Regions from separate parts of the Enterobacter asburiae genome, predicted to be linked through region 2. Evidence: predicted binding sites of a transcription regulator. Region 2 holds the regulator's gene; each other region holds the start of a gene.

Region 1 (7,063 bases), 1.0 Mb from region 2:
CCCCAATATCTTCCGCAACGCTTGCGCCTTTATTCTGTGGCGTGAATAATTTCGGTAATGACCGTTTTATTACGCCCTATCGCATTAGGTCAGTTAACCAATTAAAGAGGAACAGTTTGAATATAGATACGCGTGAAATTAGCCTTGAGCCAGCAGACAACGCTCGCCTGCTGAGCCTGTGCGGGCCGTTTGATGACAACATCAAACAACTGGAGCGACGTCTGGGTATCGAAATCAATCGTCGCGATAATCATTTCAAACTTACCGGACGCCCTATCTGCGTCAACGCCGCTGCGGACATTCTGCGTAGCCTGTATGTGGATACATCCCCCATGCGCGGCGAAATTCAGGATATCGAACCGGAACAAATTCACCTCGCCATTAAAGAGGCGCGCGTGCTTGAGCAAAGCGCGGAAAGCGTGCCGGACTACGGCAAGGCCATTAACATCAAGACCAAACGTGGCGTCATTAAGCCGCGTACGCCAAACCAGGCGCAGTACATCGCCAATATCCTCGACCACGACATCACCTTCGGGGTGGGGCCGGCGGGGACGGGTAAAACCTATCTTGCCGTTGCCGCTGCGGTAGATGCGCTGGAACGCCAGGAGATCCGTCGCATCCTGCTGACCCGCCCGGCCGTTGAAGCGGGCGAAAAGCTGGGCTTCCTGCCGGGCGATCTAAGCCAGAAGGTCGACCCGTATCTGCGTCCTTTATACGATGCGCTGTTCGAAATGCTGGGCTTTGAGAAGGTCGAGAAGCTCATTGAGCGTAACGTTATTGAAGTTGCCCCGCTCGCCTACATGCGCGGTCGTACGCTGAACGATGCGTTCATCATTCTTGATGAGAGCCAGAACACCACCATCGAACAGATGAAGATGTTCCTGACGCGTATCGGCTTTAACTCGAAAGCGGTCATCACCGGTGACGTCACCCAGATCGACCTGCCGCGCAGCACCAAATCAGGCCTGCGCCACGCCATTGAGGTGCTGGCCGAGGTCGACGAAATAAGCTTTAACTTCTTCCACAGTGAAGACGTGGTACGCCACCCGGTGGTCGCGCGTATCGTTAACGCCTATGAAGCCTGGGAAGAGGCGGATCAGAAGCGTAAGGCCGAACTGGCCGCAGAACGTAAGCGCGAAGCGCAGGAGCAAGAACAGAAATGAGTCAGGTGATCCTCGATTTACAGCTGGCCTGTGAAGACAATTCCGGCATGCCAGATGAGGCACAGTTTCAGAAATGGCTGGATGCCGTTATTCCTCAGTTTCAGGAAGAATCAGAAGTGACGATTCGCCTGGTGGATGAAGCAGAAAGCCATGAGCTTAACCTGACCTATCGTGGGAAAGATAAGCCGACCAACGTGCTCTCTTTCCCATTCGAAGCGCCGCCGGGCATTGAGATGCCGCTGCTGGGCGATCTGATCATCTGCCGTCAGGTGGTTGAGCAGGAAGCTAAAGAACAGCAAAAGCCGCTTGAGGCCCACTGGGCGCATATGGTGGTACACGGCAGCTTGCACCTGCTGGGCTACGATCACATTGAAGATGACGAAGCGGAAGAGATGGAGTCCCTCGAGACAGAGATAATGCTTGCTCTGGGCTATGAGGATCCGTACATTGCCGAGAAAGAATAGTCCGTCACCTGACTGACTCACATGCCGCCACGAAAGGACATCGCGTGGCGGTAAACGTTGAACTAACAAGAGAACCCTTAACAAACGCCATGAGCGACGACAATTCACACAGTAGCGACACGACAACCAGTAAAAAGGGATTTTTCTCCCTCATTCTGAACCAGCTTTTCCACGGCGAACCCAAAAACCGTGATGAACTGCTGGAGCTGATTCGTGATTCCGGGCAGAACGACCTTATCGACGAAGATACGCGCGAAATGCTCGAAGGGGTTATGGACATCGCCGACCAGCGCGTTCGCGATATCATGATCCCCCGCTCGCAGATGATCACCCTGAAACGTAACCAGACGCTGGACGAGTGCCTCGATGTGATCATCGAATCCGCCCACTCGCGTTTCCCGGTCATCAGCGAAGACAAAGATCACATCGAAGGGATTTTGATGGCGAAAGATCTGCTGCCGTTTATGCGCAGCGATGCCGAAGCCTTCAGCATGGAAAAAGTGTTACGCCAGGCCGTGGTTGTGCCGGAAAGTAAACGTGTGGATCGGATGCTGAAAGAGTTTCGCTCTCAGCGTTACCACATGGCGATTGTTATTGATGAATTTGGTGGCGTTTCCGGTCTGGTCACGATCGAGGATATCCTTGAGCTGATCGTGGGCGAAATCGAAGACGAGTACGACGAAGAAGAAGATATCGACTTCCGTCAGCTTAGCCGCCACACCTGGACCGTGCGTGCGCTGGCCTCGATTGAGGATTTCAACGACGCCTTCGGTACCCACTTCAGCGATGAAGAGGTCGATACCATTGGCGGGCTGGTGATGCAGGCCTTTGGTCACCTCCCGGCGCGCGGTGAGACCGTTGACATCGACGGTTACCAGTTCAAAGTGGCAATGGCCGACAGCCGACGTATTATACAGGTTCACGTCAGAACGCCGGACGACTCACCGGTGCCAAAACTGGAAGATTAATGTAAATGGCATTTGCCCCACTGCTTGAACGCCAGCGCGTCCGTTTGCTGCTGGCGCTGTTACTTGGAGCCAGCGGTACGCTGGCTTTCTCTCCTTACGATATCTGGCCCGCGGCCATTCTCTCCCTGATGGGGCTTCAGGGCCTGACCCTGAATCGTCGTCCGGTACAGGCTGCTGCCATCGGTTACTTCTGGGGGCTGGGGCTCTTTGGCTCAGGCATCAACTGGGTTTATGTCAGCATCGCCCAGTTTGGCGGTATGCCAGGCCCGGTAAACGTCTTCCTGGTGGTATTGCTCGCCGCGTATCTCTCGCTCTATACCGGTCTGTTCGCCGGCATCCTTTCTCGCCTGTGGCCAAAAACCACGTGGCTGCGCGTCGCTATTGCCGCACCGGTGGTCTGGCAAATAACCGAGTTCCTGCGAGGCTGGGTGCTGACGGGATTCCCGTGGCTGCAGTTTGGCTACAGCCAGATTGATGGCCCGCTGAAAGGGCTGGCACCGGTAATGGGCGTTGAGGCCATCAACTTCCTGCTGATGGTGGTGAGCGGCCTGCTGGTATTAGCGCTGGTCACACGCTGCTGGAAGCCGCTGGCTGTGGCGCTGGTGCTGTTTGCCCTGCCCTTCCCGCTGCGCTATATCCAGTGGTTCACGCCTGTGCCAGAGCGCGCCATGCAGGTTTCCATGGTCCAGGGGAATATCCCGCAGTCTATGAAATGGGATGAGAAAGAGCTGCTGAATACGCTGAAGATTTACGCCAACGCCACCGAAGAGGTGATGGGTAAATCCCAGCTGATTATCTGGCCGGAATCTGCAATCCCCGATCTGGAAATTAACCAGCAGCCGTTCCTCAACATGATGAACGACCTGCTGCTGGCGCGCGGCAGCACGCTGATCACCGGGATTGTCGATGCGCGTCTGAATCAGCAGAACCGCTACGACACCTACAACAGCATCATTACGCTCGGGAAAGATAGCGAGTACAGCTATCACTCCACTGATCGGTACAACAAGAATCATCTGGTGCCGTTTGGTGAATTTGTCCCGCTGGAGTCGATTCTGCGCCCGCTGGCCCCGTTCTTTGACCTGCCGATGTCCTCTTTCAGCCGCGGCCCGTACGTACAGCCTCAGCTGCACGCGCACGGCCTGGCCCTGACGGCGGCCATCTGCTACGAAATCATTCTCGGCGAGCAGGTGCGCGATAACTTCCGCCCGGATACTGACTACCTGCTGACCATCTCCAACGATGCGTGGTTTGGTAAGTCAATCGGCCCGTGGCAGCACTTCCAGATGGCACGTATGCGCTCCCTGGAGCTGGCGCGTCCGCTGCTGCGCAGCACCAACAACGGCATCACCGCCGTGATTGGTCCGCAGGGCGAGATTCAGGCGATGATCCCGCAGTTTACCCGTGAGGTACTGACCACTAAAGTCACGCCAACCACGGGGCTGACGCCATACGCGCGCACCGGCAACTGGCCGCTGTGGATACTGACCGTGCTGTTCGGCTTTGGCGCAGTGCTGATGAGCCTGCGTCAGCGTCGTAAATAAAACCTTCCCTTCTGTTGCCGGGTGGCGCTGACGCTTACCCGGCCTGGTTTCCCATGCTGTAGGTCGGGTAAGGCGTTGCCGCCACCCGACAATTTTCTCCAGACTCCCATTCTGGCACGGATATTGCTTTGTTTATTCAGGTAAACGCAGTTTGGCTTAACGTGCAACTTTGTCGCACCAGCGTAGATCATCGGTAGCACCGAAACGGTGCAACGGGAGATATTTGCCTCTGATTGGTGCGGCGCGCTTCGCAAAAATAAACAATAACGCAGCAAAATCTTTACATTAAGCCAGACTAAATGTTAACAAGCTTGCATAACACTGCACTCGCACTGCGCGAGATATAACAACATCACAATGGGTATCAAAGCGTCTCTGGCGCTGATAAAAAAGGAGTTGGGTATGCAATTACGTAAACTGGCCACAGCAATGCTGGTTATGGGAATGTCTGCAGGCGTGGTTCACGCTGAAGATGCGCCTGCAGCAGGCAGCACTCTCGACAAGATTGCCAAAAACGGCGTGATCGTGGTCGGCCACCGTGAATCTTCAGTCCCGTTCTCTTACTACGACAACACGCAAAAAGTCGTGGGCTATTCACAGGATTACTCCAACGCCATCGTTGAAGCTGTGAAGAAAAAGCTGAACAAACCTGACCTGCAGGTGAAGCTGATCCCAATCACTTCACAGAACCGTATTCCACTGCTGCAAAACGGCACCTTTGACTTCGAGTGTGGCTCCACCACCAATAACCTCGAGCGCCAGAAACAGGCTGCCTTCTCTGACACTATCTTTGTCGTGGGCACCCGTCTGCTGACGAAGAAAGGCGGTGAGATCAAAGACTTCGCTGACCTGAAAGGCAAAGCGGTTGTTGTGACCTCCGGTACCACGTCAGAAGTGCTGCTGCACAAGCTGAACGACGAGAAGAAAATGGATATGCGCATCATCAGCGCGAAAGACCATGGCGACTCCTTCCGTACCTTGGAAAGCGGTCGTGCCGTCGCGTTTATGATGGATGACGCCCTGCTGGCGGGCGAACGTGCGAAAGCGAAAAAACCAGACAACTGGGATATCGTCGGTACCGCGCAGTCCAAAGAAGCCTACGGCTGTATGCTGCGTAAAGACGATCCGCAGTTCAAAAAGCTGATCGATGACACCATCGCTCAGGTGCAGACCTCCGGCGAAGCCGAAAAATGGTTCGATAAGTGGTTCAAGAACCCGATTCCACCAAAAAACCTGAACATGAATTTTGAACTGTCTGACGACATGAAAGCGCTGTTCAAATCTCCAAATGACAAGGCTCTTAACTAATTAGAACAACAGGGGCGGGATCTCCTGCCCTCTCGATTGTCGGGAAGCATGGACAGACTATACGTTGAGTGGTCGTTCCCCACTCAGCGCGAAAAATGAGCTTCTCACCAATCTTCGAGGGTAGCGCTGCTACCCTTTTTTTTCTGGAGTTTATTATGTCAATAGACTGGAACTGGGGCATATTCCTGCAACAAGCCCCGTTCGGCAACACCACCTATCTTGGCTGGCTGTGGAGCGGCTTTCAGGTCACCGTGGCATTATCGATAACGGCGTGGATCATCGCGTTTCTTGTCGGTTCTTTGTTCGGTATTCTGCGCACCGTCCCTAACCGTTTTCTTTCAACGCTTGGCACCCTGTATGTGGAACTGTTCCGTAACGTTCCGCTGATCGTGCAATTCTTTACCTGGTATCTGGTCATCCCTGAACTGCTGCCCGAAAATATTGGCATGTGGTTCAAGTCGGAACTGGATCCGAACGTGCAGTTCTTTGTCTCCTCCATGATGTGTCTGGGGCTTTTTACCGCTGCGCGCGTTTGCGAGCAGGTGCGTGCCGCCATTCAGTCATTGCCGCGCGGACAAAAAAACGCGGGCCTGGCAATGGGCCTGACGCTGCCCCAAACCTACCGCTACGTGCTGCTGCCTAACGCCTACCGCGTTATCGTTCCACCGATGACCTCTGAGATGATGAACCTGGTGAAAAACTCGGCCATCGCCTCAACCATCGGCCTGGTCGATATGGCCGCGCAGGCGGGCAAGCTGCTGGATTACTCCGCTCACGCGTGGGAATCCTTCACCGCGATCACGCTCGCGTATGTTCTGATTAACGCTTTCATCATGCTGGTGATGAACCTGGTTGAACGCAAAATCCGCCTGCCGGGTAATCTGGGGGGCAAATAATGTACGAATTTGACTGGAGTTCTATCGTTCCATCCATGCCTTACCTGCTTGATGGCCTGGTGATTACCTTAAAAATCACCGTTATCGCCATCATCATTGGTATCGTCTGGGGTACCCTGCTGGCCGTCATGCGCCTGTCGAGCTTTAAGCCGTTCGCCTGGTTTGCGACCGCCTACGTTAACGTGTTCCGCTCCATCCCGCTGGTGATGGTGCTGCTGTGGTTTTACCTGATTGTGCCCGGCTTCCTGCAGAACGTGCTGGGGCTGTCGCCGAAAACCGATATCCGTCTGATCTCCGCCATGGTGGCGTTCTCAATGTTCGAGGCCGCTTACTACTCGGAGATTATCCGAGCGGGCATTCAGAGTATTTCCCGCGGGCAATCCAGCGCTGCGCTGGCGCTGGGGATGACGCACTGGCAGTCCATGCAGCTCATTATTCTGCCGCAGGCGTTTCGCGCCATGGTTCCGCTCCTGCTGACCCAAGGCATCGTGCTGTTCCAGGATACCTCCCTGGTCTACGTTCTGAGTCTGGCAGACTTCTTCCGTACCGCGTCAACCATCGGTGAACGTGATGGTACGCAGGTCGAGATGGTGCTCTTCGCGGGTGCGGTCTATTTTGTGATTAGTTTAAGCGCGTCGCTGTTGGTCAGCTGGCTGAAGAAAAGGACGGTATAATGATTTCCCTGAAAAATGTTTCTAAATGGTATGGGCACTTTCAGGT
Region 2 (7,063 bases):
TGCCTTCTGCTTCAGTGATAATTTGATAGAGCTCTTCATCACTTTGGGCCGAGCGCAGTCGACGGCAAATGGTTTTATCGGCCAGACGTTTTGCGACCAGCGACAGCGTATGCAGATGGGTTTTCGTCTGGTCGGCAGGCACCAGCAGCGCGAAGAGGAGATCGACAGGCTGGTTATCAATGGCATCGAAGGCGATGGGTGTTTCAAGCTGCACAAACACACCCACGGCACGCAGGGTATCCTCTTCCAGTTTGCCGTGCGGGATCGCGATGCCGTTGCCGATACCGGTACTGCCCATTTTTTCACGGGTCAGAATCGCTTCGAATACCACCTGCGGCGGCAAGCCCAGCTGTTTTGCAGCCAGTTCACTGATGATCTCCAGCGCACGTTTTTTGCTCTGGCAGTGAACCGCACTGCGGGTACATTCCTGGTTAAGGACATTGCTCAGTTGAAGAGCGGAATCGTTGTTCATCATAATTTCACCTAAGCGCTAACTGTACAAATGGCCTGTTGTGTTTCACAACAGGCCGTCCTGCACCCGTTAACTGCCCGGACAATTAGTGTTGTTTCAGTTTATCTTTATGTTTATTGAGCTGTCGTGCAAGCTTATCAATCAAGCCGTCGATAGCAGCGTACATGTCTTGCCCTTCCGCACTGGCATGCAGTTCACCCCCGTTAACATGCAGGGTGGCATCCGAGATATGAGTCACTTTCTCCACTTTCAACACAATATAGACCTGATTGATCCTTTCGAAATACTGCTCGAGTTTTGCAAACTTCGCGTTCACAAAGTCGCGTAAAGCCTCAGTAATTTCGACGTTTTGTCCAGTGATGTTGAGCTGCATAGTGTCTTCCTTATCGGTTGTGTCAAACCAGCTGTTTACGCTGGTTGGACGGCGGAATGGATAAAGACTCTCGATACTTCGCAACAGTACGACGTGCCACCATAATACCCTGATCGGACAGCATGGTGGTTAACTTACTGTCGCTTAGTGGCTTCGCGGGGTTCTCCGCGGCGATCAACTTCTTCACCAGGGCACGAATAGCCGTTGACGACGCTTCGCCGCCGCCCTCGGTATTCACATGGCTGGAGAAGAAATACTTAAGCTCAAATATACCGCGTGGACTATGCAGATACTTCTGCGTGGTGACACGGGAAATGGTTGATTCATGCATCTCGACGGCCTGGGCGATATCCGCCAGTACCATCGGTTTCATGTACTCTTCGCCCTGCTCAAAGAACGCCTGCTGCTGTTCGACAATACAGCGGCTGACGCGTAGCAGCGTATCATTTCGGCTCTCCAGACTTTTGATCAACCATCGCGCTTCCTGAAGATTGCTACGAATATATTGATTGTCGGAGTCGTTACGCGCGCTGGTGCACATGGAGGCATACTGCTGGTTGATTTGCAGGCGAGGGATGCTGTCTGAGTTCAGTTCAACGACCCAGCGGTCATTGTGTTTTCTGACCAGCACGTCCGGGATGACGTACTCGGGCTCGCTGGTCTGGATCGACTGTCCCGGGCGCGGATCGAGCGACTGGATCAGATTCACCGCTTCTTTCAGCACCTCTTCCTTCAGGCGCGTGACGCGCATCAGGGAGCGGAAATCGTGGTTGGCCAGCAGATCCAGATGATCGCTAATAATTAAGCGCGCCTCGTCGATCCATGGCGTCTCTTTGCTGAACTGAGATAGCTGGATCAGCAGGCAGTCGCGCAGATCTTTTGCGGCCACGCCTACCGGATCGAAACGCTGGATGCGCTTCAGTACGGCTTCGACTTCCTCAAGCTCAATCTCGTCGTCGCCCATGCTTTCCAGGATATCGTCCAGCGTGACGGTCAAATAGCCGGTGTCGTCAACGGCATCGACAATTGAGGTGGCAATCGCGCGGTCGGTATCGGAGAAGGGGGTGAGTTCCACCTGCCACATCAGGTAATCCTGCAGCGACTGGGTGGTCTCTCCCTGATAGACCGGTAGCTCATCATCCTGGTAGTCTGCACGCGTACCGGAAGGAGTTCCGGCGGTGTAGATTTCATCCCAGCTGGCATCCAGCGGTAGCTCGTCGGGCATCTCTTTTTGTTCGAGTGCATCCGCGGTGTCGAGCGCTTCTGTATCCTGTGACTGCTGAGTATCTACCTCGTCATGAAGATCGGTTTGTTCCAGCAGGGGGTTGCTGTCCAGCGCCTGCTGGAGCTCCTGCTGAAGTTCTAACGTGGACAGTTGCAACAGGCGAATTGCCTGCTGTAGCTGCGGCGTCATTGCCAGTTGTTGGCTGAGCCTTAATTGCAAACCTTGCTTCATGTTCAGAGCATTTTTCTCCGGTTCGGCGTTACGTTACCTCTACCCTATCAGAGTCTGAAGTCTTCCCCAAGATAGACGCGCTTAACATGATCGTCTTCGAGGATCTGCTGCGGCGTACCGTGGGCGATCAGATTGCCCTGGCTCACAATATACGCGCGTTCACACACGGCCAGCGTTTCACGGACGTTGTGGTCGGTGATCAGTACGCCAAGCCCGCTGTCACGCAGGTGTTCAATGATACGTTTAATGTCGATAACCGAGATCGGGTCAACGCCCGCAAACGGTTCATCCAGAAGGATAAATTTCGGGTTTGCGGCCAGCGCACGCGCAATCTCAACGCGGCGGCGTTCACCCCCGGAGAGTGCCTGACCGAGGCTGTCGCGCAGATGCTCAATATGGAACTCTTCCATCAGCTCGTTGGCACGATCCTGACGCTGTTCGCTGGTCAGATCGTTACGAATTTGCAGGACCGCCATCAGGTTATCGTAAACGCTGAGACGACGGAAAATGGAGGCTTCCTGCGGCAGGTAGCCGATTCCGCGACGCGCGCGCGCGTGCAGCGGCAGAAGGCTGATGTCTTCATCGTCAATGATAATGTTGCCGGCATCACGCGGCACAATGCCAACGACCATGTAGAAGGTGGTGGTTTTACCCGCACCGTTAGGGCCAAGCAGCCCTACAATTTCGCCGGAGTTGACGGTCAGACTGACATCTTCTACGACACGGCGGCCCTTGTAGGCCTTCGCGAGATTTTTTGCAGTTAATGTTGCCATAACGAATTAGTTACTCTTCTTCTGTGCCGGGGCCTGGCCTTTGCCTTTGTCCTGCAGCTGCGACGGAACCAGTACGGTTGTGACGCGTTTGCCTTTCTCGCTGGAGGCCTGCATTTTTTGCTCTTTCACCAGATAGGTGATCTGGTCGCCGGTGATGTTGCTGTCCAGCTGTTCCAGATACGCATTTCCGGTCAGGATGACCAGGTCCTTCGCCAGCTCGTAGTGCATGTGCGAGGCGTGGCCTTTCACCGGCTTGCCGTTGTCCTGCATCTGGTAGAAGGTTGCCGGGTTGCCGTAACCATCAATGATCTCTTTGCCCTGCTCGCCACCCGGACGGGTCACGACCACTTTGTCGGCGTTAATTTTGATGGTGCCCTGAGTCATGACGACGTTACCAGTGAAGGTGACGACGTTGCCCTGCATATCGAGAGACTGGGTATCAGACTCGATATGGATCGGTTGGTCGGTATCGCCCGTTACAGCAAGCGCGGGGAGACTGGTCGCCAGCATCGCGCTGGCGATAATTACTTTAAGGCTGAGTTTGTTTGTTTTGAATTTCATAGGAGGTTCTAACCTTTTCAATCAGCTCGGCGTTCTTGCTGCGTAAGTTCCCGCGCATTCTCAAACCGCTGGAATTAAATGTTGTGCCATACAGTGTGACCAGATCCTGCGAGGTCACGTCCTGGGTTACCAGGTTAATCTGGGCATTATCCGTCGTAATTTTTCTCAGTTGCGAGTCAGCGGTCAGGGCGTTGACTTCAACGTGACCATACAGATAAAGCATACGGTCATTTGTCAGTTTTGCCCGATCTGACTTAATTGACCACGTCGGCACTTTGTCCTTATCAAATGTGGTCATGACAGGCTGGGTAAACCACGAAATACCGTCATCTGAAAAATATTCAACATGCTGGGCAATCAGGCGATAGTTCAGCGCGCCTTCCGGGCTGTAGACCACGGTGTCGCTGTGATCGCTTTTATAGGTTGGATCGTTATTGTTGACCACTTCCGTTTGCGTATCGTCGCGATCGGCAAGGTTCACGCCAATCAATACCAGTGCGACAAGCGAAAGCAAAATGATAATCCAGCGTCTGGTTTTACTCATATCGATTGCCCTTTGGCCTCATCAAGCTTGCCCTGCGCCAGCAAAAGCAGATCGCAGACTTCACGTACGGCACCGCGGCCTCCGTTGATGTGGGTAACGTAGTCAGCGCGCGGGATCAGCAGCGGATGCGCATCGGCAACGGCGATGCTCAGCCCGACTTCAGCCATCACGGGCCAGTCAATCAGATCGTCCCCGACGTAGGCCACGTTTTCCGGCGCGATAGCCAGTTTACCCAGTAAATCCTTAAACGCCGCCATCTTATCGGATTGACCCTGATACAGATGGGTAATTCCTAAGGTTTCACAGCGGTCTTCTACCAGTTTAGCTTTTCGCCCGGTGATGATAGCCACCTCAATACCGGAAGTGAGCGCACAGCGGATGCCGTAGCCGTCGCGAACGTTAAACGCTTTCAGCTCTTCACCATTATTGCCCATGTAAATCAGGCCATCGGAAAGTACGCCATCCACGTCCAGGATGAGCAGACGAATGTTTTCCGCCTTCGCCATCATCTGGGTGCTGACCGGTCCATAACAGGTTGCAAGGGATGCACCCGCATTACTCATTGTCTTATCCTTCATTACACTACGCCTGCGCGCAGCAGATCATGCATATGTACCACACCCAGCAACTGGTCGCCATCGGCAACCATCACTGAGGTAATGTGACGGGACTGCATCAGGTTCAGCACATCCACTGCCAGCGTTCCCGGACGCACGCGGATACCGCCCGGCGTCATCACATCGGCAATGCCGAGCGTGCGGACATCTACACCCATGTCGAACACGCGACGCAGGTCGCCATCGGTGAAGATCCCCTGAATTTTCATCAGATCGTCGCACACGACCGTCATACCCAGATTCTTACGGGTGATTTCCAGCAGCGCATCACGCAGGGAGGCTTCTTTACTGACGTGAGGGATCTCGTCCCCGGTGTGCATAATATCGTTTACCCGAAGCAGAAGCTTGCGCCCCAGCGCGCCGCCCGGGTGGGAAAGCGCGAAATCCTCCGGCGTAAAACCGCGGGCTTCGAGCAGCGCGACGGCAAGCGCATCACCCATGACCAGCGCTGCGGTGGTGCTGGACGTCGGCGCCAGGCCGAGCGGACAGGCCTCCTTGGGCACTTTCACGCACAGGTGAATATCGGCCGCCCGCGCCATGCTACTTTCCGGACGGCTGGTCATGCAAATAAGCGGCACCTGCAGTCGCTTCAGTACCGGGATCAGCGCCAGAATTTCATTGGACTCCCCGGAATTGGACAGCGCGATGACGATATCCTGCGGCGTGACCATACCCAGGTCACCGTGCGCGGCTTCCCCTGGATGTACAAAGAAGGAAGAGGTTCCGGTGCTGGCAAACGTTGCCGCCATTTTGCGTCCAATGTGGCCGGACTTACCCATCCCCATCACCACGACTTTGCCGGCACAGTAGAACATCTTCTCACATGCCAGACTAAAATCCTGATTAATGTACTGATCTAACTGCGCCAGACCTTCACGTTCAATCTCCAGAACCTCTTTGCCTGCTTTCTGAAAGTCAAAACCCGGCTGCAATTCTATTTGCGACATAATGCGTTTCCGTTTACCCAGAGAGAAGAGGCGAGAGCCAGTACAGCATCGCCATCCATACGATAAATCCACCCGTCAGCAGCGCGCCTGCGCCTTTGCCGATCTGTCTTTGCCGCCGCCAGCAGAGCAGGGCAAATATCACGCTGACCAATAACATCACGCCGTAGTCGCGTGAGAATGCCAGGGGATTAAAGGGCCCTGGCGTAATCAGGGCCGGCAGGCCCATCACAATGGCGATATTAAATATGTTGGAACCGATGATATTACCAATGGCAATGTCATCCTCACCTTTACGTGCCCCTGCAATCGCCGTGGCCAGCTCCGGCAGGCTGGTGCCGATGGCAATCACCGTCAGGCCAATGGTCAGTTCACTGATGGCGAAATAGTTCGCCAGCACCGTCGCGTTATCCACGACCATGCGCGTTGCCATCGGCATGATGATCAGCGCAACGCCAAGCCAGAGCAGGGCAACAGGCAGCGTGCCTTCTCGCGGCAGTTCGGCGACCTGCTCGCGCGTGAGGCTATCCTGACCCTGCTTCTCAGCCAGTCGGGCGATTTTAACACTATACAGCAGCCAGATGATGGCCAGCGCCAGCAGGAAAATACCGTCGCTGTAGCTCAGCACACCATCGTAAAATACGCAGCCTGCCAGCAGGCTTACGATTAACATTAGCGGCAATTCACGGCGTAGAACATCAGAATGCACGCGAAATGGATGGAGCAGTGCGGCCAGGCCTAAAATCAAGAGTATATTGACGATGTTGGAGCCAATTGCGGTACCTACTGCCAGGTCTAACTGACCATGCAGCGATGCCGAGACAGAGACGATGATTTCAGGAAGTGACGTTCCCACGCTGACAACGGTCATCCCGATGACGACAGGCGGTACGCCCGTCAGGCGACAGAGGATAGATGCAGCAAAAACTAAACGGTCAGCACTGTAGACCACCAAAAGTAAACCAATTATTAACAGTGCTGTTGCTAAAAGCATCAAAAGTCCTTTCTTCAGGTATACTCGTCGGTCCATCGCAGGGGAATGGCTGGACTGCATACAGTCTGAGGCGTAACGAATTCCTAATTTTGACTTTATGCGCCGGAAAAGTAAAACAAATGCCAGCTTTCGCTAACCTCAACGGCTATTATTCTGTAAAAATGCGGAGTTGAGGGCTGATTCAGGCGGCATGCCTTAACGTGAGCAGGGTAATAAAGGAACCATAAATGAGCCAAACGATGGCGAATTTAGTCGATGTTCGCGGCGTGAGTTTTTCTCGCGCCAACAGATTGATATTTGATGATATTTCGTTGACCGTACCGCGTGGC
Region 3 (7,063 bases), 2.1 Mb from region 2:
TCTGCGCCGCAGATTTTGTCGCGGTTAAGCATCGTTGTAGAGGAAAGCGTGAAAAACAGAACCCTGGGAAGTATTTTTATCGTCGCCGGAACGACGATTGGCGCAGGAATGCTGGCAATGCCCTGGCAGCCGCGGGCGTGGGATTTGGCATGACCCTGCTGCTGCTGGGTACGCTCTGGGCGCTGATGTGCTACACCGCCCTGCTGCTGCTTGAGGTTTACCAGCACGTGCCCGCCGACACCGGTCTGGGTTCGCTTGCGGCGCGCTATCTGGGACGCTACGGCCAGTGGATAACCGGCTTTAGCATGATGTTCCTGATGTACGCCCTGACCGCCGCCTATATCAGCGGCGTCGGGGAACTCATCGCCTCCAGCGTCAACGACTGGTTTGGCTCTGACATTACCCCGGCGACGGGGGCTATCTTCTTTGCGCTCATCGGCGGCGGCGTGGTCTGTGTGGGGACATCGCTGGTCGATCTGTTTAACCGCTTTCTGTTCAGCGCCAAAATTCTCTTCCTGATCGTCATGCTGGTGCTGCTGGCGCCGCACGTGCATAAGGTCAACCTGCTGACGCTGCCGCTGGAAAAAGGGCTGGCGCTCTCCGCGATCCCGGTCATTTTCACCTCGTTTGGCTTCCACGGCAGCGTGCCAAGTATCGTCAGTTATATGAACGGCGATATCCGCAAGCTGCGCCGCGTCTTTGTAATCGGCAGCGCGATCCCGCTGATCGCCTATATTTTCTGGCAGCTGGTGACGCTGGGCAGCATTGACTCCTCAACCTTTATTGGGCTGATGGCGCAACACGCTGGCCTGAACGGTTTTCTGCTGGCACTGCGCGAGGTTGTTACCTCCCCGCACGTGGAGCTGGCGGTACACCTGTTTGCCGACCTGGCGCTGGCAACCTCGTTCCTGGGCGTGGCGCTCGGCCTGTTTGATTACCTGGCCGATCTGTTCCAGCGTCGCAATACCGCGGCTGGACGGTTGCAGACGGGGGCCATCACATTCCTGCCGCCGCTGGCATTCGCGCTGTTTTACCCACGCGGGTTTGTGATGGCGCTGGGCTATGCGGGGGTGGCGCTCTCTATCCTGGCCCTGCTGCTCCCTTCCCTGCTGGCGTGGAAAAGCCGCCAGCAGCATCCTCAGCAAGGATATCGCGTGGCGGGAGGAAAGCCGCTGCTGTGCGTTGTGTTTGGCTGTGGGGTGGTGATTATTCTAGTGCAGGCGCTGATTGCAGCCGGGATGCTACCGGAAGTGGGTTAAATAAAAAAGGGGCTATCATCAGCCCCTTTTTTATCAGTGCAAACAGCAGCTCTTAAACTTCTTCCCGCTGCCGCAAGGACAGGGATCGTTACGCCCGACCTTCGTGCCGTTCACCGTCGGCTTCTTCACTTCAGGCTGCTGCGGGTTGTTAACCCAGTATTGATATAAACGCAGTGCCGCAGGCTGGATGCTTTCGATGCTGGCGATATACTCCTCTTCGGACAGTTCATCCAGCTTTTCGCTGTTCTCTTCCGTCCCGTGCAGCGCAATCACGTCAAGATCGGCCTTCAGGGCTTCCGGCAAGGCTGACCAGTCCGTCAGCGCCACGCCGCGCATATAGCCATAGCACCACTCTTCCACCACGGTATAGCTCTCACCGTCAACGTCGTTATAACCGAACATCGGTTCAAACTGATCCGGGTACTCGCTCAGGCGCTCTGCAATATCGTTCATATGCTTAAAGCAGAGATCGATAAAACGGTTCATCTCACGATCGTTTTTCCAGCGCGGAATGTACTTCTCGCCGCCCCACACCGCCACCAGCCAGGCGTCTGGCTCAACGACAACAGGACCGGAAAGCACTGCGGTAAGCATGCCGTCCAGTTCGGACACGTCAATCACGGACGCGTCATCATGACCGTAAGACATTAACGTCTCTTCAAGCCACGCCATTTCGCTTTCATTCAATGGGCCTTCAGTCATCGCTGATACTCCTGCAAAAAAGGAAACGATCCTAACACATATCTCACGCCTCTCCGGGCTGAAGTTTAGGTCTTTATTGCTGCAAAAACGTGCAAACCGTGACCTTTGCACAACTTATGGGCTTTATTGTTAACGATATGTGATCTCCGCTGTAATTTCTTCTCCTCCCGCAAGGCGGCATAACGCGGCGCTCTATACTCAAACATGTCGCATGCCCGTCAATGGGTTAACCATTCTGGCAACGTTTTTGCTTAACGTTCTTCGCGCGTCCCTGCGCAGGGAAATCTCGCCGTAATATGCAGGATGCCGTCTGTATCTTGTTCGTTTAGTGCATTTTATTCTTGCTCGTGTTTCGGATTGGCTGCGCCGTCGGGCGTTCGGGTTTACGCCGTGGTGCAAAAACCTCTTTGCTAAGGAACATAATAATGTCGCTGAAATTTATCAGAACTCCTCTTTCTCTTGTGTTGGCCGGTTGCCTGGTGACGGCGTTTTCCGCCCGGGCAGATATTGTGATTGGCGTGGCCGGACCGTTCACGGGTCCGAATGCCACCTATGGCGATCAGTACTGGCATGGCGCAACGCAGGCCGCTGAAGATATTAATGCCGCAGGCGGCATTAACGGCGAGAAGATCAAACTGGTTCAGGGGGATGATGCCTGCGAGCCTAAGCAGGCCGTGGCCGTCGCCAACCGTTTAGTTGACCAGGATAAAGTCAACGCCGTGGTCGGCCATTTCTGCTCCTCTTCCACAATGCCCGCCTCCGAGGTGTATAGCGACGCGGGCATTATTGCGATTACCCCCGGCTCAACTAACCCGCTGATCACCGAACGCGGCATGAGCGACATGTTCCGCATGTGCGGACGCGATGACCAGCAGGGTCAGGTTGCCAGCGACTTCATCATCGACAAGCTGAAAGCCAAGCGCGTGGTGATTATTCACGATAAAGACACCTATGGTCAGGGTCTGGCTGACGCCACCAAAGCGGCGCTGGCGAAACGCGGGGTTCAGGATGTGATGTATGAGGGGTTATCCCGCGGTGAAAAAGACTTTAACGCGCTGGTGACGAAGATCGGCGCGCAAAAACCGGACGTCGTGTTCTTCGGTGGCTGTCACCCGGAAGCCGGTCCGCTGGTTCGCCAGATGCGTGAACAGGGCGTGCAGGCGAAATTCTTCTCCGGCGACTGCATTGTCAACGAAGAGATGGTGACCGCCGCGGGTGGCCCGCAATACACCAACGGCATTTACATGACCTTCGGTAAAGATCCGCGCCTTATCCCGGACGGTAAAGCGGTTATCGAGAAATTCCGCGCCGGTAAATTCGAGCCGGAAGGTTACACCCTTTACTCCTATGCCTCCGTACAGGCCATTGCCGCGGCCTTCAAGGCCACCGGCGGCAAGGACTCCGCCAAAGCCAGCGAGTGGCTGAAAGCCAATTCCGTCGACACGGTGATGGGCAAAAAAGCCTGGGACAGCAAAGGCGATCTGAAAGTGTCTGACTACGTGGTTTACCAGTGGGACGACAAAGGAAAATATAAGGAAGTGCAGTAACGGGACGGAGTCACGCTCAACGTCGGCGGGCTTTCCCGTCGGCGCGTAATAAACATCAGGCTGCGCGGCTCGCGCAGCCTATAAAACGAGCGCGCTAAGATGAGTACATTCTTCCTGCAACAGTTAATTAATGGCTTAACGCTGGGCTCCGTCTACGGCCTGATTGCCATCGGCTACACCATGGTGTACGGCATTATCGGCATGATCAACTTCGCCCACGGCGAAGTGTATATGATTTCCGCCTATCTCTGCGCCATTGGCCTGGCGCTGCTCTCGTTCTTCGGTCTGCAGTCGTTCCCGCTGCTGATCCTCGGGACGCTGGTGTTCACCATTGTGGTAACCGGGGTGTACGGCTGGACCATCGAGCGTATCGCCTACAAGCCGCTGCGCAACTCCACGCGCCTGGCGCCGCTGATCTCCGCCATAGGCATGTCGCTTATCCTGCAAAACTACGCGCAGCTGAGCCAGGGTCCTCGCCAGCAAGGAGTGCCGACCATGCTGGACGGCGTGATTCGCCTGCATCTGGGCGACGGGTTCGTGCAGATAACCTACACCAAAGTGTTTATTCTGGTTGCCTCGTTTGCCGGCATGCTGGTGCTCACCTGGATAATCAACCATACCCGGCTGGGCCGGATGTGCCGCGCGGTACAGCAGGATCGTAAGATGGCCTCCATTCTGGGCATTAACACCGACCGGATTATTTCGCTGGTCTTTGTCATCGGCGCGGCGATGGCCGGCCTGGCGGGGGTGTTGATCACCATGAATTACGGCACCTTTGATTTCTACGTCGGGTTCGTGATCGGCATTAAAGCCTTTACTGCGGCGGTACTCGGCGGCATCGGCTCCCTCCCCGGCGCCATGCTCGGTGGCCTTATCCTCGGCGTGGCGGAAGCCCAGTTCTCGGGCATGGTGAACTCGGACTATAAAGACGTCTTCTCGTTCGGCCTGCTGGTCATGATCCTGATTTTCCGTCCCCAGGGGCTGCTTGGGCGCCCGATTGTGGCCAAAGTGTGAGGGAGAGAATGATGACATCACACGGTTTTTCACTTAAACGCTGCATGCTGGACGCGATTTTTTTCCGGGCTGATTGCGCTGATAATCTTCGGCCCCATTGCGGGCGTGGTGCTGGACGGATACAGCTTTAACTTTGCCGGGCAGCGGCTGGCCTGGATGGTTGGCATCGTCATGCTCGGGCGTTTTCTGTTGAGCGCCTTTTTAGGTACCGCCGCGGGCACCCGTTTCCAGGCGCGCTTCGAAGCCGATAGCGCGGGCGTATATGTCCGGCCACCGGAATACAAAAGCCGCATGCGCTGGATTATTCCTCTGGTGATTACCCTTGCGATTTGCTTTCCGTTTGTCGCCACGAAATATGTGCTAACCGTCGCCATTCTCGGGCTGATCTACGTGCTTCTCGGCCTGGGGCTGAATATCGTCGTGGGTCTGGCCGGCCTGCTGGATCTGGGATATGTCGCGTTCTACGCGATTGGGGCGTACGGTCTGGCGCTGGGATACCAGTATCTCGGCTTAGGCTTCTGGAGCATGCTGCCGCTGGCGGCAATCATGGCCGCCGCCGCAGGCGCCCTGCTCGGTTTCCCGGTACTGCGCATGCACGGTGACTATCTCGCCATCGTCACCCTCGGGTTCGGGGAGATTATTCGCCTGATACTCAACAACTGGCTGACCTTCACCGGCGGCCCAAACGGCGTGTCGGCCCCTCCCCCCACCTTTTTCGGTCTGGAATTTGGGCGACGCGCGAAAGAAGGCGGCGTGCCCTTCCACGAATTTTTCCACCTGACCTACAACCCGAACATGAAGTTTATTTTTATCTACGCGGTTCTGTTCCTGGTGGTGATGCTGGTGCTCTACATTAAGCACCGCCTGACGCGGATGCCGATTGGTCGGGCGTGGGAGGCGCTGCGTGAAGACGAAATTGCCTGCCGCTCGATGGGGTTAAATCATGTTCTGGTTAAGCTGTCGGCCTTTACGCTGGGCGCGTCGACCGCGGGCATTGCCGGGGTGTTCTTCGCCACCTATCAGGGGTTCGTGAATCCCACCTCCTTTACCTTCTTTGAATCGGCGCTGATCCTCGCCATTGTGGTGCTGGGCGGGATGGGCTCGACGCTTGGCGTAGTGCTGGCCGCCTTTGTGCTCACGGTAACGCCGGAGCTGCTGCGCAGTTTTGCCGAGTACCGCGTCCTGCTGTTTGGCATGCTCATGGTGGTGATGATGATCTGGCGTCCGCGCGGTTTGATCCGCATTAACCGCAGCGGGTTTGCCGTGCGTAAGGGCGTCGCGCCATGAACGGAACGATATTACGCGTTGAACATCTGATGATGCACTTCGGCGGGATTAAGGCGCTAAACGACGTCAACCTGGACGTGCAGCGCGGCTCAATTACCGCCCTGATTGGGCCAAACGGGGCGGGAAAAACTACCGTGTTTAACTGCCTGACGGGCTTCTACAGGGCCTCCGGCGGCAACATTTTATTTAATACCCGCCATAAAACGACCAACGTTATTCAGGTGCTCGGACAAAAATTCCAGCCGGGAGACTGGATTAACCCCGCGCAGTTCGGGCAGCGCCTTTTCTACAAAATGTTCGGCGGAACGCATCTGGTCAACCGCGCAGGGCTGGCGCGTACGTTTCAAAATATCCGTCTTTTCCGCGAGATGTCTGTCGTGGAAAACCTGCTGGTTGCGCAGCATATGCGCGTTAACCGCAATCTGCTCGCCGGGATTTTAAATACGCCGGCGTACCGGCGGGCGGAAAGCGACGCCCTGGACAGGGCCTTCTACTGGCTGGAAGTGGTGGATCTGGTGGAGTGCGCCAATCGCCTGGCGGGAGAGATGTCGTACGGCCAGCAGCGGCGTCTGGAAATTGCGCGGGCCATGTGCACCGGGCCGGAAATGATCTGTCTGGATGAACCCGCCGCCGGGCTTAACCCGGTTGAAACGCATAAGCTCAGCAGCATTATTCGCTTTCTGCGGGATCATCATGACATCACGGTATTACTGATTGAGCATGATATGGGGATGGTGATGGAGATTTCGGACGACATTATCGTGCTCGACCACGGCGATGTGATTGCCAGGGGAAAACCCGAGCAGATCCAGCATGATGAAAAGGTTATTGCCGCCTACCTGGGTACGGACGAAAGCGAGGTCACCCTATGAGCGAACCGCTGCTGGCATTTCGCGATGTGGATGTGTTTTACGGCGTCATTCAGGCGCTGAAGCAGGTCTCCCTCGAGGTCAATAAGGGTGAAACCGTGGCGCTGATTGGCGCAAACGGCGCGGGTAAATCGACATTGCTGATGTCCATCTTTGGCCAGCCCCGCATTCGCAGCGGGCAGATCCTTTTCGGTGGTGAAGATATCAGCCATAAATCTACCCACTACGTCGCGTCCGGCGGCATTGCGCAGGCGCCGGAAGGCAGACGAATCTTCCCGGATATGACCGTTGAAGAGAATCTGCTGATGGGGACCATCCCCATCGGCAGCCAGTTTGCCGCCGAGGATATGCAAACCATGTTCGACCTGTTCCCCCGCCTCAAGGA

Evidence for each region. Region 2 encodes sigma-54, which starts transcription at its own class of promoters, with help from an activator protein. Its sites were predicted from a motif close to GTTGGCACANNTTTCGCTNT; they were not measured.
Region 1: the regulator sigma-54 is predicted to act here: its motif matches at 4,250-4,269, upstream of ACJ69_RS01905 (amino acid ABC transporter substrate-binding protein).
Region 3: the regulator sigma-54 is predicted to act here: its motif matches at 2,196-2,215, upstream of ACJ69_RS09540 (branched-chain amino acid ABC transporter substrate-binding protein).

Annotation. Positions count from the first base shown of each region.
Region 1 covers NZ_CP011863.1:379,805-386,867, reverse strand. The annotation lists gene ACJ69_RS01925 (PhoH family protein) at 117-1,163, shown strand; gene ybeY (rRNA maturation RNase YbeY) at 1,160-1,627, shown strand; gene corC (CNNM family magnesium/cobalt transport protein CorC) at 1,717-2,595, shown strand; gene lnt (apolipoprotein N-acyltransferase) at 2,601-4,139, shown strand; gene ACJ69_RS01905 (amino acid ABC transporter substrate-binding protein) at 4,542-5,447, shown strand; gene ACJ69_RS01900 (amino acid ABC transporter permease) at 5,603-6,343, shown strand; gene gltK (glutamate/aspartate ABC transporter permease GltK) at 6,343-7,017, shown strand; gene ACJ69_RS01890 (amino acid ABC transporter ATP-binding protein) at 7,017-7,063, shown strand, end outside.
Region 2 covers NZ_CP011863.1:4,053,043-4,060,105, forward strand. The annotation lists gene ptsN (PTS IIA-like nitrogen regulatory protein PtsN) at 1-475, opposite strand, end outside; gene hpf (ribosome hibernation promoting factor) at 558-845, opposite strand; gene rpoN (RNA polymerase factor sigma-54) at 868-2,301, opposite strand; gene lptB (LPS export ABC transporter ATP-binding protein) at 2,349-3,074, opposite strand; gene lptA (lipopolysaccharide ABC transporter substrate-binding protein LptA) at 3,081-3,635, opposite strand; gene lptC (LPS export ABC transporter periplasmic protein LptC) at 3,604-4,179, opposite strand; gene kdsC (3-deoxy-manno-octulosonate-8-phosphatase KdsC) at 4,176-4,742, opposite strand; gene kdsD (arabinose-5-phosphate isomerase KdsD) at 4,757-5,743, opposite strand; gene ACJ69_RS19640 (calcium/sodium antiporter) at 5,757-6,734, opposite strand; gene mlaF (phospholipid ABC transporter ATP-binding protein MlaF) at 6,962-7,063, shown strand, end outside.
Region 3 covers NZ_CP011863.1:1,935,575-1,942,637, forward strand. The annotation lists partial or broken gene tyrP (tyrosine transporter TyrP) at 49-1,259, shown strand; gene ACJ69_RS09535 (YecA/YgfB family protein) at 1,293-1,961, opposite strand; gene ACJ69_RS09540 (branched-chain amino acid ABC transporter substrate-binding protein) at 2,387-3,508, shown strand; gene ACJ69_RS09545 (ABC transporter permease subunit) at 3,608-4,522, shown strand; partial or broken gene livM (high-affinity branched-chain amino acid ABC transporter permease LivM) at 4,534-5,809, shown strand; gene ACJ69_RS09555 (ATP-binding cassette domain-containing protein) at 5,806-6,681, shown strand; gene ACJ69_RS09560 (ABC transporter ATP-binding protein) at 6,678-7,063, shown strand, end outside.